Regions from separate parts of the Chryseobacterium cucumeris genome, predicted to be linked through region 1. Evidence: riboswitches for the same ligand, from Rfam matches in the RefSeq annotation. Region 1 holds a riboswitch; each other region holds the start of a gene.
The links. A riboswitch is a leader RNA that binds a small molecule or an ion and turns the genes downstream of it on or off. The one in region 1 is predicted to bind S-adenosylmethionine.

Region 2: it holds a riboswitch for S-adenosylmethionine, as region 1 does, so the genes downstream of both, JNG87_RS20670 (alpha/beta fold hydrolase) here and JNG87_RS17810 (TonB-dependent receptor plug domain-containing protein) in region 1, are expected to answer to the same signal.
Region 3: it holds a riboswitch for S-adenosylmethionine, as region 1 does, so the genes downstream of both, JNG87_RS03135 (SusC/RagA family TonB-linked outer membrane protein) here and JNG87_RS17810 (TonB-dependent receptor plug domain-containing protein) in region 1, are expected to answer to the same signal.

Annotation. Positions count from the first base shown of each region.
Region 1 covers NZ_CP068760.1:3,986,750-3,991,294, reverse strand. The annotation lists gene JNG87_RS17815 (alpha-amylase family glycosyl hydrolase) at 1-1,058, shown strand, start outside; SAM riboswitch class I at 1,318-1,422, shown strand; gene JNG87_RS17810 (TonB-dependent receptor plug domain-containing protein) at 1,516-3,969, shown strand; gene JNG87_RS17805 (APC family permease) at 3,977-4,545, shown strand, end outside.
Region 2 covers NZ_CP068760.1:4,614,652-4,619,196, forward strand. The annotation lists gene JNG87_RS20665 (ACT domain-containing protein) at 1-1,064, opposite strand, end outside; gene JNG87_RS20670 (alpha/beta fold hydrolase) at 1,070-2,008, opposite strand; SAM riboswitch class I at 2,069-2,176, opposite strand; gene JNG87_RS20675 (MGH1-like glycoside hydrolase domain-containing protein) at 2,365-4,545, shown strand, end outside.
Region 3 covers NZ_CP068760.1:698,687-703,231, forward strand. The annotation lists gene JNG87_RS03135 (SusC/RagA family TonB-linked outer membrane protein) at 1-2,255, opposite strand, end outside; SAM riboswitch class I at 2,339-2,437, opposite strand; gene JNG87_RS03140 (type II 3-dehydroquinate dehydratase) at 2,682-3,089, shown strand; gene JNG87_RS03145 (hypothetical protein) at 3,154-3,591, shown strand; gene pckA (phosphoenolpyruvate carboxykinase (ATP)) at 3,642-4,545, opposite strand, start outside.

The DNA of each region.
Region 1 (4,545 bases):
AGCAATGGGCGAATTACAGAATAGCAGAAGGAAAAGGCGTTATGCTTTGGAATAAACAGACAGATCCTTACAATCAGAATACGATGGGATATAAGGAAAACAGCAATTACGACCGAATGAACCACAGTCTTCACGGATTTACCAATATGAGTGCCGTAGGCTATGGAGAAAGCCACGATGAAGAAAGACTGATGTTTAAAAACCTCGCATACGGTGCAGCGAACGGAAGCTATGATGTAAAAAACCTGAATACCGCTCTTGAAAGAATGAAAACATTCGGGGCCACGTTCTTTACTATCCCTGGTCCGAAAATGATCTGGCAGTTTGGAGAATTAGGATATGAATTCAGCATCAACAGATGTGCAAACGGTACGATAGACAGCGGATGCAGAACCGATGAGAAACCTGTTGCATTTACGCTCGGATATGATACTGATCTGAATAGAAAGGCGGTCTACGATACATGGGCTAAAATCATCAACATCAGAAACAGTCATCAGGTCTTTAAATCGAAAACCTATAGTATAGAATCCAACAATCTTACGAACGACCCCAATGGTCTGATCACAAGAATTTATGTATATGATGCCTCTATTACAACAGGAATAAAGAATGTTGTCGTATTGGCCAATTACACGACTTCCGCACAGAATGTAGTGCCTTATTTCCCTTACACAGGTCAATGGCAGAATCTGATGGACAACAGTATTTCAAATGTAGCTTCCACAACAGCTCCAATCACTTTACAATCGGGAGAATTTAGAATCTTTGGTAATTACGCTGGTGCTTTGTCAACAGCAGATGTCAATGCCGCCAACAAATTATCTCTTCAGATTGCAGATAATCCTGTCCGAAATGGAATCGCTAAACTGGTTTTCAATAAAGCAAAAAATGGGGAAATTTCAATTTTTGATATGACCGGTAAAAAACTGGATACTTTCAAACTCGATAAAGAGAGCGGAACTTATAATTTGAAGGTTGATTATCCGGCAGGCACGTATCTTGTGCAGTTGAAATCAGATACAGGAATAGCCATTCAAAAGATGATTATTAAATAAAACAAAAGATTTAGTTGTCTAGACTTATAAAAAATATTTAATATCTTAAAAACCATTAAGAAGGTTTAAGAAATAAAGTATAGTTAAGGTTAATCATTCTGATTTTTAAGTTTCTCTTAATCCTCTTAAACTCTTATTAAATCTTAATGGTTCAAAAATAAAAAGTTTAAACAAGTTCCATACAAAATAAAAGGCAAATTTGCAGATCAGCAGATTTGCTTTTTTTGTAAGTTCAGAAAAATAGTCTACTTTTGCAGTAGATTTATCAAGAAAGGTGGAGGGATTTGGCCCGGTGAAACCTTAGCAACCTGCACAATTCCAGCGTGTAAAGGTGCTAATTCCAACCCTTTGGGAGAGATAATTGAAGTCAATACTCTATATGAATTCCATTTCTTGAAGTCTTGTGTATCTGCGGAAAGATCCGTCAGATTGGTAGTATTAATTGGCAAGAACAAAAATGAAAAAATTAAGCACAGCTGTACTATTGCTTGGAGCAATTCTGGTAGCTGCTCAGGAAAGTGAGGAAAAAGGAAAACAGATCGAAGATATTATCATCGTCGGAAACCGTAATGTCAAAAGAACAAAGCTGGAGACACCGGTTCCTGTAGATGTAATTAATATTGACAAAATCCAGAGAAGTTCTCCCCAAATGACTGCTCAGGATCTCCTTAATTATGTGATTCCGTCGTTTAATGCAGTGAGGCAGTCTGCTTCTGATGGCACAGAGCATATTGATCCCGTAACATTAAGAGGAATGGGCCCTGATCAGGTTCTCGTATTGCTTAACGGAAAAAGAAGACATACAACCTCATTGGTCAATTATCAGAATACTGTAGGAAATGGTTCCGTAGGAACAGATTTGAGTACCATTCCCGTAATTGCTATTGATAGAATAGAAGTGTTAAGAGACGGAGCTGCTGCACAATATGGTTCTGATGCTATTGCCGGAGTGATCAACATAATTCTTAAGAAAAATGCCGGAGCTTCAGCAAGCCTTACTTACGGATTAAGTGGAAGAAATGATGGAGATACGTATCAGGCAGGAGTCAACTACGGAGCTTCATTAGGAAAGGAAGACGGTTATATCAATCTTTCCCTGCAATTAAGCCACAGAGGAAAAACTACAAGAACTCAAAATCACGATCTGGATATTTTCGGAGATAATTTTGCGTATGAATTTGCAGGTGACGCTGAAGCGGTAAAAGCAGCCAGAGCTGCGGATGATGCCGAAATTGAAAAAAGAGGATTGACCCGTGATGATTTCAATTTTCAGATCGGAGATGCCCAGATCAGACAGGGACAGTTGTTTTTCAATTCAGAATATCCTTTTAATGATCATTTTAAACTCTATTCTTTCGGAGGTTTCAGTATTAAAGAAGGAGAAGGGTTTGGTTTCAGAAGACTGCCAAGCGAAAAGTCTAATGTGGTTTCATCCATTTATCCGAACGGTTTTCAGGCGGTTCTTGGGTCTCAGGTATATGATGTTTCCTATGCTGTAGGTGCAAAATATAATGTTAACAACTGGCTATTTGACCTTAGTAATACATTCGGGAGCAATACCTTCAATTATAAGGTAAGCAACACCAATAATGCTTCTCTGGGAGCAAAATCACCCACAAGTTTTTATGCAGGCGCCCATAGTTTCCTTCAGAATACCATTAATCTTGATGTTTCTAAAAATATAAACCGTTTCAATATTGCGTTCGGTGGTGAGTTCAGGTTTGAACAATACCAGATTAAAGCGGGTGACGAAGCATCCTATACCCAATATGACATCGATGGAAATGTAGCTACTGAAGGATCAACAGTACTTGGTGCGGGAGGATCTCAATCCTTTATTGGATTTTCTCCCAACAATGCCTTGAAGAAAGACAGGCATTCCACCGCAGTATATGCAGATGTTTCCTATGATTTGGATAAAAAACTGAATATTGATGCTGCTGCCAGGTTTGAAAATTATTCAGATTTCGGAAACACCTTGAATGGAAAACTCGCGGTACGATATGAGTTTGTAAAAAACTATGCGGTAAGAGCCGCTGTTGGGACAGGATTCAGGGCTCCTTCACTTCAGCAGCAGTATTTTAATAATTCCTATGCAGATATTTCTACTTCCGGTTCAAAGATTGTTACCAAAGGAATATTCAGCAACGATAGTGAAGCTGCCAGAATTCTTGGATTTGATAAACTCAAGCAGGAAACTTCTGTCAATGCAAGTGCCGGATTGACGTTAAAACCATTAAAAGGACTGTTCATTACAATAGATGGCTATTTTATTAAAGTAAAAGACAGAATAGTTATTACAGGTAATATTACAGATCCAAGATTATCAAATCCTGCTGTAGTTGGGCATGGAAATGAAGTAGAAAGCGGAAGATTCTTCGCCAATGCTATTGATACAGAAACGAAAGGAGTAGATGTAGTGGTTTCCTATGACTGGATTCTTGGGAATGGAAAATTAAATATGAATCTTGCCGGAAACTATACGGAAACAAAAATCACAGATTTTCATTTTCCTGAAAACTTAGGAACGCCTCAGGATCAGTTTTTTGGTCCCGATCAGATCAATATCATTGAAACACTGTCTCCAAAAACAAAAGCTTCATTAGGATTAAATTATGGAATAGGAAAATTCAGTTTTCTCGTAAGAAATACCTATTTTGGTAAGGTAATAAGAGATGGTTATCCGTTTGGAGACGTGCAGGAATTCTCACCAAAAGTAGTGACAGACATCAGCGTTGGGTATGATATCACCAAAAGTATCAATTTTACAGTAGGGGCCAACAATATATTTGATGTCTTTCCGGACCGCCAGATTTATAAAAATTCATATTATGGAGTATTCAAATATGCGCCTGTGCAGATGGGAACGCTGGGGAATTATTTCTTCGGAAGGCTTAATTTTAATTTTTAATCATTAAATGAGTACTGCCTCACATCAGATTGGCTGGAAAACAGCCGCAGCCATCGTCGTTTCCAATATGATCGGAACAGGGATTTTTACCACCCTGGGATTTCAGCTTTCCGATATTACCAACACCTACAGTATTTTCCTGCTATGGAGCATCGGAGGGGTTCTCGCTTTGTTTGGGGCATTTTGCTACGCAGAATTGGGTTCCCATTTTAAAGGAAACGGAGGCGATTTTATTTATCTTAAAGAAACCTATCATCCGATTTTCGGATATCTCATAAGCTGGATTTCGCTCATCATAGGATTTTCCTCTCCCGTAGCGCTGGCTGCTTTGGCTATGTCAAAATACCTTTCTGTATTTGATTATAGCTTTGGAAACGGATTTGCCATAGCCGCGATATTCCTGGTGGCAATTGCATTATCATTCAGCCTGAAAACATCCAGCAGGTTTCACAACTTTTTTACATTCATTAAGATCGCTTTTATTATTGTACTGGTTATTCTTGGAGTAGGAATTTCAAATTCACCCCAGATCGGCAACAGCCTTAATTTCAGTGACAGCTGGCAGAATGAGATCAT
Region 2 (4,545 bases), 630 kb from region 1:
TTTTCCAAAGCTTCATTGATGATGGTTGAAAATTTATCATCTCTTAAAGAAAAATTGTTGAAAACATAGCTCAGTGTTCCTGAGAATACGCCTTTAATTCTTGTGATATTTTCTCCTGAAAGGTGTAGTAACTTGATGGTATCAATTAACGGTAATCCTGCTCCTACATTGGTTTCATACAAATACCGTCTGTTGTTTTTATTCAACGTATATCTTAGTTTTCTGTATTCTTCAATCGGAAGGGTATTGAAAATTTTGTTGGAAGAAACCAGATCAAACCCGTTTTCTGCCAAAGCGTGATAGTTTTTAACAAAATCCTTGCTTGCAGTGTTATCCACAACAATCAGGTTCTCCAGTTGATTTTCATTAGAGAAATTAATCAGTTCTTCCACGTTTGACGGATGCTCTGCTGTTAAAACCTCATCATTCCAATGGGCATCAAATCCTTTTTTGTTGAAGGCAATTTTCTTTGAATTGGCTACCGCAACTACTTTAAGGTCTATTTTTTTACGTTTTTTAATTTCTTCTGCAGATTCAAGTACCTGTTCTATCAAGGTTTTTCCTACATTTCCATGGCCAATAATGGCCAGATGAACGGTTTTCGGTTTTTTGAAAATTTCAGATTCTATGATGTTTCTTGTTTTTTCATCCTGTGAAGACGTCACTACGATATTGACTCTGTTTTCTCCTGCTACCTGGTTCAAAAGCAATGGAAAAACATTATTTCTTGCCAGCTCAGCAAAGACTTTATTAAAATCTTCTGCTACAAAACCAATGACAGAAACATTATTGATACTATAGATCTGGGAAACTTTTCCTGACTTTCTTTCTGCTTCAAATTCATCGATAAGACAAGCCACTGCCTTCTCTGCATCATTTTCATGAACCAGGATAGAAATTCCGTTTTCTACGGCCTGCTGAGAGATTACTCCTACACTGATACGCGCCAAAGTAAGCGCTTTAAAAATTCGTCCGTCAATCCCGATTTCTCCCAGGAAATCTTCTCCTTCAAATTTAACGATTGATCTGTTCTTCAAAAATTTTATTTCGTTAGCATTTTTCATTACTTCTATAAAATGTTTTTAATGATATTATTTAATTGTTGATATTCCATTAGGAAGGCATCATGCCCGTGTATAGATTGGATCTCGTGATAAGAAACATCTTTATTTTTCTCTTTTAAGTTTTCAAAACACATTCGGATTTCAGAAGCCGGGAAAAATAAATCTGTATCTACGGAGATCATGTGCATTCGTGCCTGTATGTTCTCCAGTGCTGTATCAGCAGCATTTATATTCATCAAGAGATGATTCATCAATTTGTAAGCTTTTAAACTAAATCTTTCGTTTAGTGCATTACCATGATAAACCAGCCAGTCTTCTGATTCCAGGCGTTGTTTGTCCTGATTATATTGGTTTTGAAATCTGTCATTGAGCGACTGCGGTGTTCTGTAGCACAACATGGCATGAATTCTTGCTTTCTGTAATGGTTCTTCCTTATCATTTAATAAAAATTTCTGAACCAGACACTGTGCATGAAGCCAGTCGTGTGTTCTGTAATCGCAGGCAATAGGAATAAAAATCTCAGCAAGATCCGGCTGCTGGGCAAGCATTTCCCAGGCAATACCTCCTCCCAGAGAGCCTCCTATAATGGCATATAAATTTTTGATCTGTAAAACTTCAAGTCCTTTCAGAAATATCGCAGCGATATCTGAAGGAGTAAAGTCTTCATAATCTTCAATTAAAAAATCGTCGTATCCGTTTCCTGGTATATTGAAGCACAGAACGGTATATTGATCGGTATCAACAATCTGATTTTTTCCCACCAGCTGTTTCCACCAGCCTTTTTCTCCGGATACGTTTGAATTTCCGGTAAGAGCATGATTGATTAAGACAACAGGGGCTGTAAACAGATCTTTCCCAAAAAGCTGATAGCTTAATGAGATATGGTATTCCTTTTGGGAATGAGTTTGATACGTAAGATTAATATAGTTTAGTTCTGTTTTCAATTCTATTAAATTTTAATACAATTGAAAATGCCACAGGAAATGGCTGAAAAGAACTTCAGTAAGTTATCTGTCCAAAATTATTTTGGTAGAACGTAGCACCTTCTTTACTTGCGCAAAGGGTTGCTAAGGTTTCATAGGGTCTAATCCCTCAACCTTTCTTGATAACATTTTCAATATTTGAATGAACGAATGGTGCAAAGGTAGTTCTTTTCTTTTAATTTCAAAAAAAAATTATTTTAATATTTAAAAAAGCCCTTAAATACAAGTATTCCAAGAGTATATTAATAATTATTCAGATGAAAAAAATTGGAATTACTTCTCAAAAAAACTAACTTCGTATGGAAAAGTGATGAGATATGACCGCCGAAAAAGATAGATTACAAGATACCAAATGGAAAAACTGGGGACCTTATGTAAGCAACCGGCAGTGGGGAAATGTACGCGAAGATTATAGCCCGAACGGGAATGCCTGGAATTTTACCAACCATAATAATGCAGAAAGCTATGCCTACCGTTGGGGTGAAGAAGGTATTGCCGGAATTTCTGATGTAAAGCAGCTTTTATGTTTTGCTTTTTCGTTCTGGAACAAGAAAGACAAAATGGTAAAGGAACGATTCTTTGGTTTGAGCAATCCTCAGGGTAATCATGGGGAAGACATCAAAGAAATCTTTTATTATCTGGATAATACACCTACTCATAGTTATATGAAAATGGTTTATAAATATCCCATCAATGAATTTCCTTACGATGAACTTGTTGCAGAAAACGGAAGACGCAGTAAAAAGGAACCGGAATATGAAATTTTCGATACCGGAATTTTCGATAATGATGAATATTTTGATATTTTCATTGAATATTGCAAGGCCGATCACAATGATATTCTTGCCAGAGTAACGGTCTGTAACCGAAGTCAGCATGAAGCACCTATTCTGGTAGCGCCTACTGTATGGTTCAGAAACAACTGGAAATGGGGATACAACACCTATAAGGCAGAGCTTAATGCTTCTCATGACGGAAGTATCAATATTGGACACGACAGTATCTCCATTAAAAAACTTTATTCCCGAAATACCAATGCACAAAGCGTATTTTGTGATAATGAAACCAATACTTCTAAGCTTTACGGAGCTCCTGCAGGTGAAAATACATATTTCAAAGATGGCATCAATCATTTTATTACCCACCAGGCAAATACGATTAATCCCGCAAAGAAAGGGACAAAAGCTTCTTTCCTGATCGATGAGCTTATCGGAGCCGGAGAATCAAAGGTTTTTGATTTCAGATTATGTCCTGAGGAAAATGATAATCCTTTTGAAAACTTTGATGAAATTTTCAATACCCGGCAGGCTGAAGCTGAAGAGTTTTATCAGGAAATTCAGAATGATACCGTTAACGAAGATGAGAGAAATGTACAGAGACAGGCTTTTGCAGGACTTCTCTGGAATAAGCAGTTCTATCATTATAATATCGGAAAATGGCTGAAAGGTGATCCCAACTTTGAAGCCCCAAGAAATTTCAATGAATATGTAAGAAATACGGAATGGAATCATCTCCATAATAAGGATATTATTTCTATGCCCGATAAATGGGAATATCCATGGTATGCCACATGGGATCTGGCGTTTCATTGTGTTCCTTTTTCCATCATTGATGCGGAATTTGCCAAGGGACAGCTTTTACTTCTTACTAAGGAATGGTACATGCATCCCAATGGACAGCTTCCTGCCTATGAGTGGAATATGAGTGATGTGAATCCGCCGGTACACGCATGGTCTTGTTTCCGTGTTTTTAAAATTGATGAAAAAAATAACGGAAAACCGGATTTATTATTTTTAGAGAAAGTTTTCCAGAAACTGCTTCTTAATTTCACCTGGTGGGTGAACCGAAAGGATAAAAACGGAAAAAATATCTTTGGTGGAGGGTTTCTTGGTCTTGATAATATCGGAGCTTTTGACCGGAATATGGAACTAAAGGACGGACAGCATCTTGAACAGGCAGACGGAACCAGCTGGATGGCCATGTATGCATTGAATATGATGCGTATTGCAATGGAGCTTGCCCAGTATTATCAGGTATATGAAGATATGGCCATCAAGTTTTTTGAACATTATCTTTATATCGCTGAGGCTATGGAAAATCTTGGTGAAGGCACAAAAGGGCTTTGGAATGAAGAAGACGGATTTTTCTATGATGTATTGCAGCTTGGAAACGGAGACAGTGTTTCTTTGAGGTTAAGAAGTATTGTTGGTTTGATTCCTATGTTTGCTGTTGAAATTGTAGACCATCGCTTACTGGAAAAGATGCCGAATTTCAGGACCCGAATGGAGTGGATCTTAAAAAATAAACCGGAGCTTACCAAACTCGTTTCCCATTGGGACGAGGAAGGACACGGACGAAAACACCTTATGAGCATACTTCGTAAAAACAGACTGACAAAAGTTCTGACCAGAATGCTTGATGAAAATGAGTTCCTGAGTTCTTACGGAATACGTGCTATGTCTAAGGTATACGAAGAAAATCCGTTTGTATTCTCTGTA
Region 3 (4,545 bases), 1.5 Mb from region 1:
GAACCGCCAGGTAATTTTGTGACTTTATTGTTTAAAGTACTTAAGTTCACATCTACATTCCACTGGAAATTATCATTCTTAACCGGTGTTGTAAATAATGAAAATTCAAATCCTGTATTCTGAATGGTTCCGATATTGGCAGGATAATCACTGATTCCCAGCGATGGTGCCACCGGCATATTAAACAGAAGATCCTGGCTTTTTCTTTTGAAATATTCGATATTCCCTTTAACCCGGTTATTCAGAATCGCGAATTCCAATCCCACATTTAAGTTAAGGTTGGTTTCCCATTTTACATTATTGGTAGACGTTTTCTCCAATGTTGTTCCAGGTTCTCCGCCAAGGCTGATAAATCTGTACAGCTCCTGATAAGCATAATAAAGCGGCTGCCCGTTAGGTCTAAGTAATTTATCATTTCCCTGTCCTCCATAGCTGGCACGCAATGTCAACTGATTGAAAACATTCAGGCTTTTAATAAATTCCTCATTCGAAATTTTCCATGAACCTCCCACTGACCAGAATCTGCCCCATCTGTTATCTTTCGCAAATCTTGAAGAACTGTCTGCTCTTCCCGATGCAGATAAGAAGTAAGTATTATTGTAGTCATACTCTACTTTTCCAAGGAAACTCAATAAGCTTAATTTATTACTGTTTCCACTGAAACTTCCCAGCAGAGAAGCAGCATCCGGCTCATAGTAATAAGGCAGTGAAAACTGACTTCTCGTTCCTGAAATCGTCTGATAATCGTATTTATAGAATTCATGTCCTGCTAATGCATTAACATGATGCTTTCCAAACTTTTTATCATACGTCAGAATATTGCTGGTTGTATAGGAAAGTGTTCTGGTATTGGTCTTCGTCACCGAACCTCCGATTTCCGCACCTTGACCAAGTAATGGATTTGAATAATAATGTCCGTTATAATTCACCAGATCAACAGAGAAGCTTGTCTTGAATTTTAACTCCGGCAAGAAGGTGAATTCCATGAATCCTTTTCCTGAAAAGTTATCTTCTTTATTTTCGTTTTTGTCCAATGGCAGGGTTGCAGCCGCATTTTGGTTCTGAAGTGCATTCGTAGGCCTGTATTTTCCAAAATCATAGATCGGATTTCCGTCGGCATCCAAAACGTAAGTGCCGTCTGCATTTCTTTCATAATAAGGATAGAATGAAGGAATGAACCTTGCCGCATTGATGATATTACTCGCTTTTGAATCCGAAGAAGTAGGCGCCTGCTGAATACTGTTCGTATAGCTTAAGTTGACTCCAACATTCAGCCATTTTTTAACTTCGGAATTAATTTTCAGCCTGGTATTATATCTTTTAAAACCAGATTCAATGGCCATACCTTTGTCGTCCAGATAACCAAGGGAAAAGAAGTAATTACTTTTCTCACTTCCTCCGCTGATATCAAGATCCACCTGGTTTCTTGATGCCACTCTCTGTAAAATATCTCTCCAGTCGTCATTCCAGAGTGGTGATGCCCCTGACAATAATTTTCCATCTGTTCCCACCGGTTTTGGATAAGCAGTTCCATATGGGTTAATTCCAAGATTAGAAACAAGATTATCTGTTGCCATCTGAGCAGCCTGCTGAGAAGAAACTTTACCGGACTGATATCCGTTTCTTAATGCTTCCCAGTATAATTGAAAGTACTGATCTGTGTTTACCTGTTCGTAATCTTTGACAGCTCTTCCGGAGAATCCCTGGCTGATATTAAAATTAACTCTGGCTTCTCCTTTTTTCCCTGATTTTGTAGTGATGATAATAATCCCGTTGGCTCCTCTTGAACCATACAAGGCACTTGCTGTAGCGTCTTTCAAAACACTGATGGATTCAATATCACTTGGGCTGATAGAGTTAATATTTCCGTCAAAAGGAATTCCGTCTACTACGTATAAAGGATCACTGGAAGCACTGATGGAACCGATTCCTCTGATTCTGATAGTAGAAACCGCACCCGGCTGCCCTGAGGCACTGGTGGTCTGAATCCCTGCAACCTGCCCTTCCAATGCTTTGGTAATATTGGTTACAGGTCTGTTATTGATTTTATCACTGGAAATGGTGGCTACAGAACCGGTATAGCTGTTTCTTTTTGCTTTTCCGTAAGCTACCACTACGACTTCATCAAGCTCCTTTTCATGAAGACTATCTTTTTTCAGTCTGGAATTCTGTGCACTTACACTGGTGACTCCCAGAAAAAAAGCCGCAACCGGAGGTATCCAGGCTTTAGAATTAAATAAATTTTTACTAATCATAATCAATTTTATTTATCATATATTAAAATTTAACCCTTTGCAGAAAAGTCAGCAAAGGGCATCGATAAATACGATAAACCAAATGCTTATTTTTCCTTAAAAGGCTGAACGTAACACCTTGCCCTAAGGGTAGGTTGTTAAGACTTCACAGGGTCAGTTCCCTCCATCTTTCTTTATAAGCCGATCGAAATATGGTTGCAAAGCTAAAAACTTTTAGTCTACAAAACAAGTAGACTTATTATTTTTTCATGATAAATTTTTAATAATTAACATAAAATTTTAATAAAAGCCATAACAATAAGGAGTTGCAAGCTTTATCATTTATTTAAATATGACAAATATCATTGTTAAAAACTCAATTGAAACAAATCTACATCACATTGAAATTTTTGGCCATTAATTAAAAAAAGTTTTTAATTTTATGGTATGAGAGTTTTAATCATCAACGGGCCTAATCTCAATCTTTTAGGCACAAGAGAACCGGAAATCTATGGAAATGTTTCTATGGAAAGTTATTTGGAAAATTTGAAATCCGAGTTTCAGGCTCATGATATAAAATATTACCAGTCTAATATTGAAGGCGAGCTTATTAACAGGCTTCAGGAGGATGACTTCGATGCAGTAGTGATCAATCCCGGGGCTTATACTCACTATTCATATGCGATTGCAGACTGTTTAAAAAATATCAGAAAACCTAAAGTAGAAGTTCATATCAGCAATATCTATAAAAGAGAGGAATTCAGACAGAAATCTGTAACAGCAGCTAATACGGATGCAGTCTTATCAGGCTTTGGAATGGATGGGTATCGGTTGGCCTTATTAAGTTTAAAATAACTTATACTTTTTTATTTAACAACGGATTTCACAGATTTTCAAAGATGATTATGAAAAATAATTTATGAAGATAAAGGATAAGATTTACTGTAAAAGTATTGGCATATATTCCGGGCAATTAACAAAAAGAAAATCTTATATCGTTGAAGAAATAAATGCTGAAAATATAAGAATCTGGAATGATGAAGGTAAGCTCAGATGGTATTCTAAGTTTTATTTCTGCTTGGAGAAAGAACCGGAAATTATTTCCATTCATATTGATGATGAAATAGTAGAGGATACTGAATCTGCTATAGAAGTCACCATTGAATTTTCTGACAAAACAAAATATTGGATGACCTTCACTACTCCAAAGTATTTAGATAAAATATTGGACGGAAAGTCTTACTTTTCTTCAAAGCATTTTATGATTATAAAATATCTGACTGAAGAATCAATCAAATCAACAGTCCTGAAACTGGATGAACAGAATGAATTGATTGAAAGTTGTAAAAAATACTAATAAGAAAGCCTCATCAGTGATGAGGCTTTTTATATGTTAATAGATAACTATTAGATAGTCTGTTCCTGCAATTGAGGTCCTGAAGCTACTAATTTTTTACCTTCTTCAGTATCACAGTACTGCTCAAAGTTCTTGATATATCTTGAAGCAAGATCTTTTGCTTTTTCTTCCCATTCTGAAGCGTTCTCATAAGTATCTCTAGGATCTAGAATACCTGTAGAAACGTTTGGCAATTCAGTAGGAATTTCAAGGTTCATGATCGGAACCTGAGTTTTAGGAGCATTGTCAATAGAACCGTCAATGATGGCATCAATGATTGCTCTGGTATCTTTCAGAGAAATTCTCTTTCCGGTACCATTCCAACCTGTGTTCACCAGATAAGCTTTAGCTCCGTGCTCCTTCATTTTACCGATTAATGTTTTAGAATACATTGTTGGGTGCAATGTAAGGAACGCTTCACCAAATGCAGGAGAGAAAGATGGCTGAGGTTCAGTAATTCCCCTTTCAGTTCCTGCTAATTTTGATGTATAACCGCAAAGGAAGTGGTATTGAGCCTGATCTTCATTCAGGATAGAAACCGGAGGAAGTACTCCGAATGCATCTGCTGAAAGATAAACGATCTTTTTGGCATGACCTGCTTTGGAAGGCAATACAATTTTGTTGATATGATAAATCGGATAAGAAACTCTTGTGTTCTCAGTGATAGATCCGTCTGTATAATCCGCTACTCCATTGTTAACAACAACGTTTTCAAGAAGTGCATCTCTCTTGATGGCAGCAAAGATATCCGGTTCTTTTTCTGCAGATAAGTCGATAACTTTAGCGTAGCATCCGCCTTCATAGTTGAATACTCCGTTATTATCCCATCCGTGCTCATCGTCACCGATAAGGTATCTTTTAGGATCTGCTGATAAAGTTGTTTTACCAGTTCCTGAAAGACCAAAGAATAAAGCT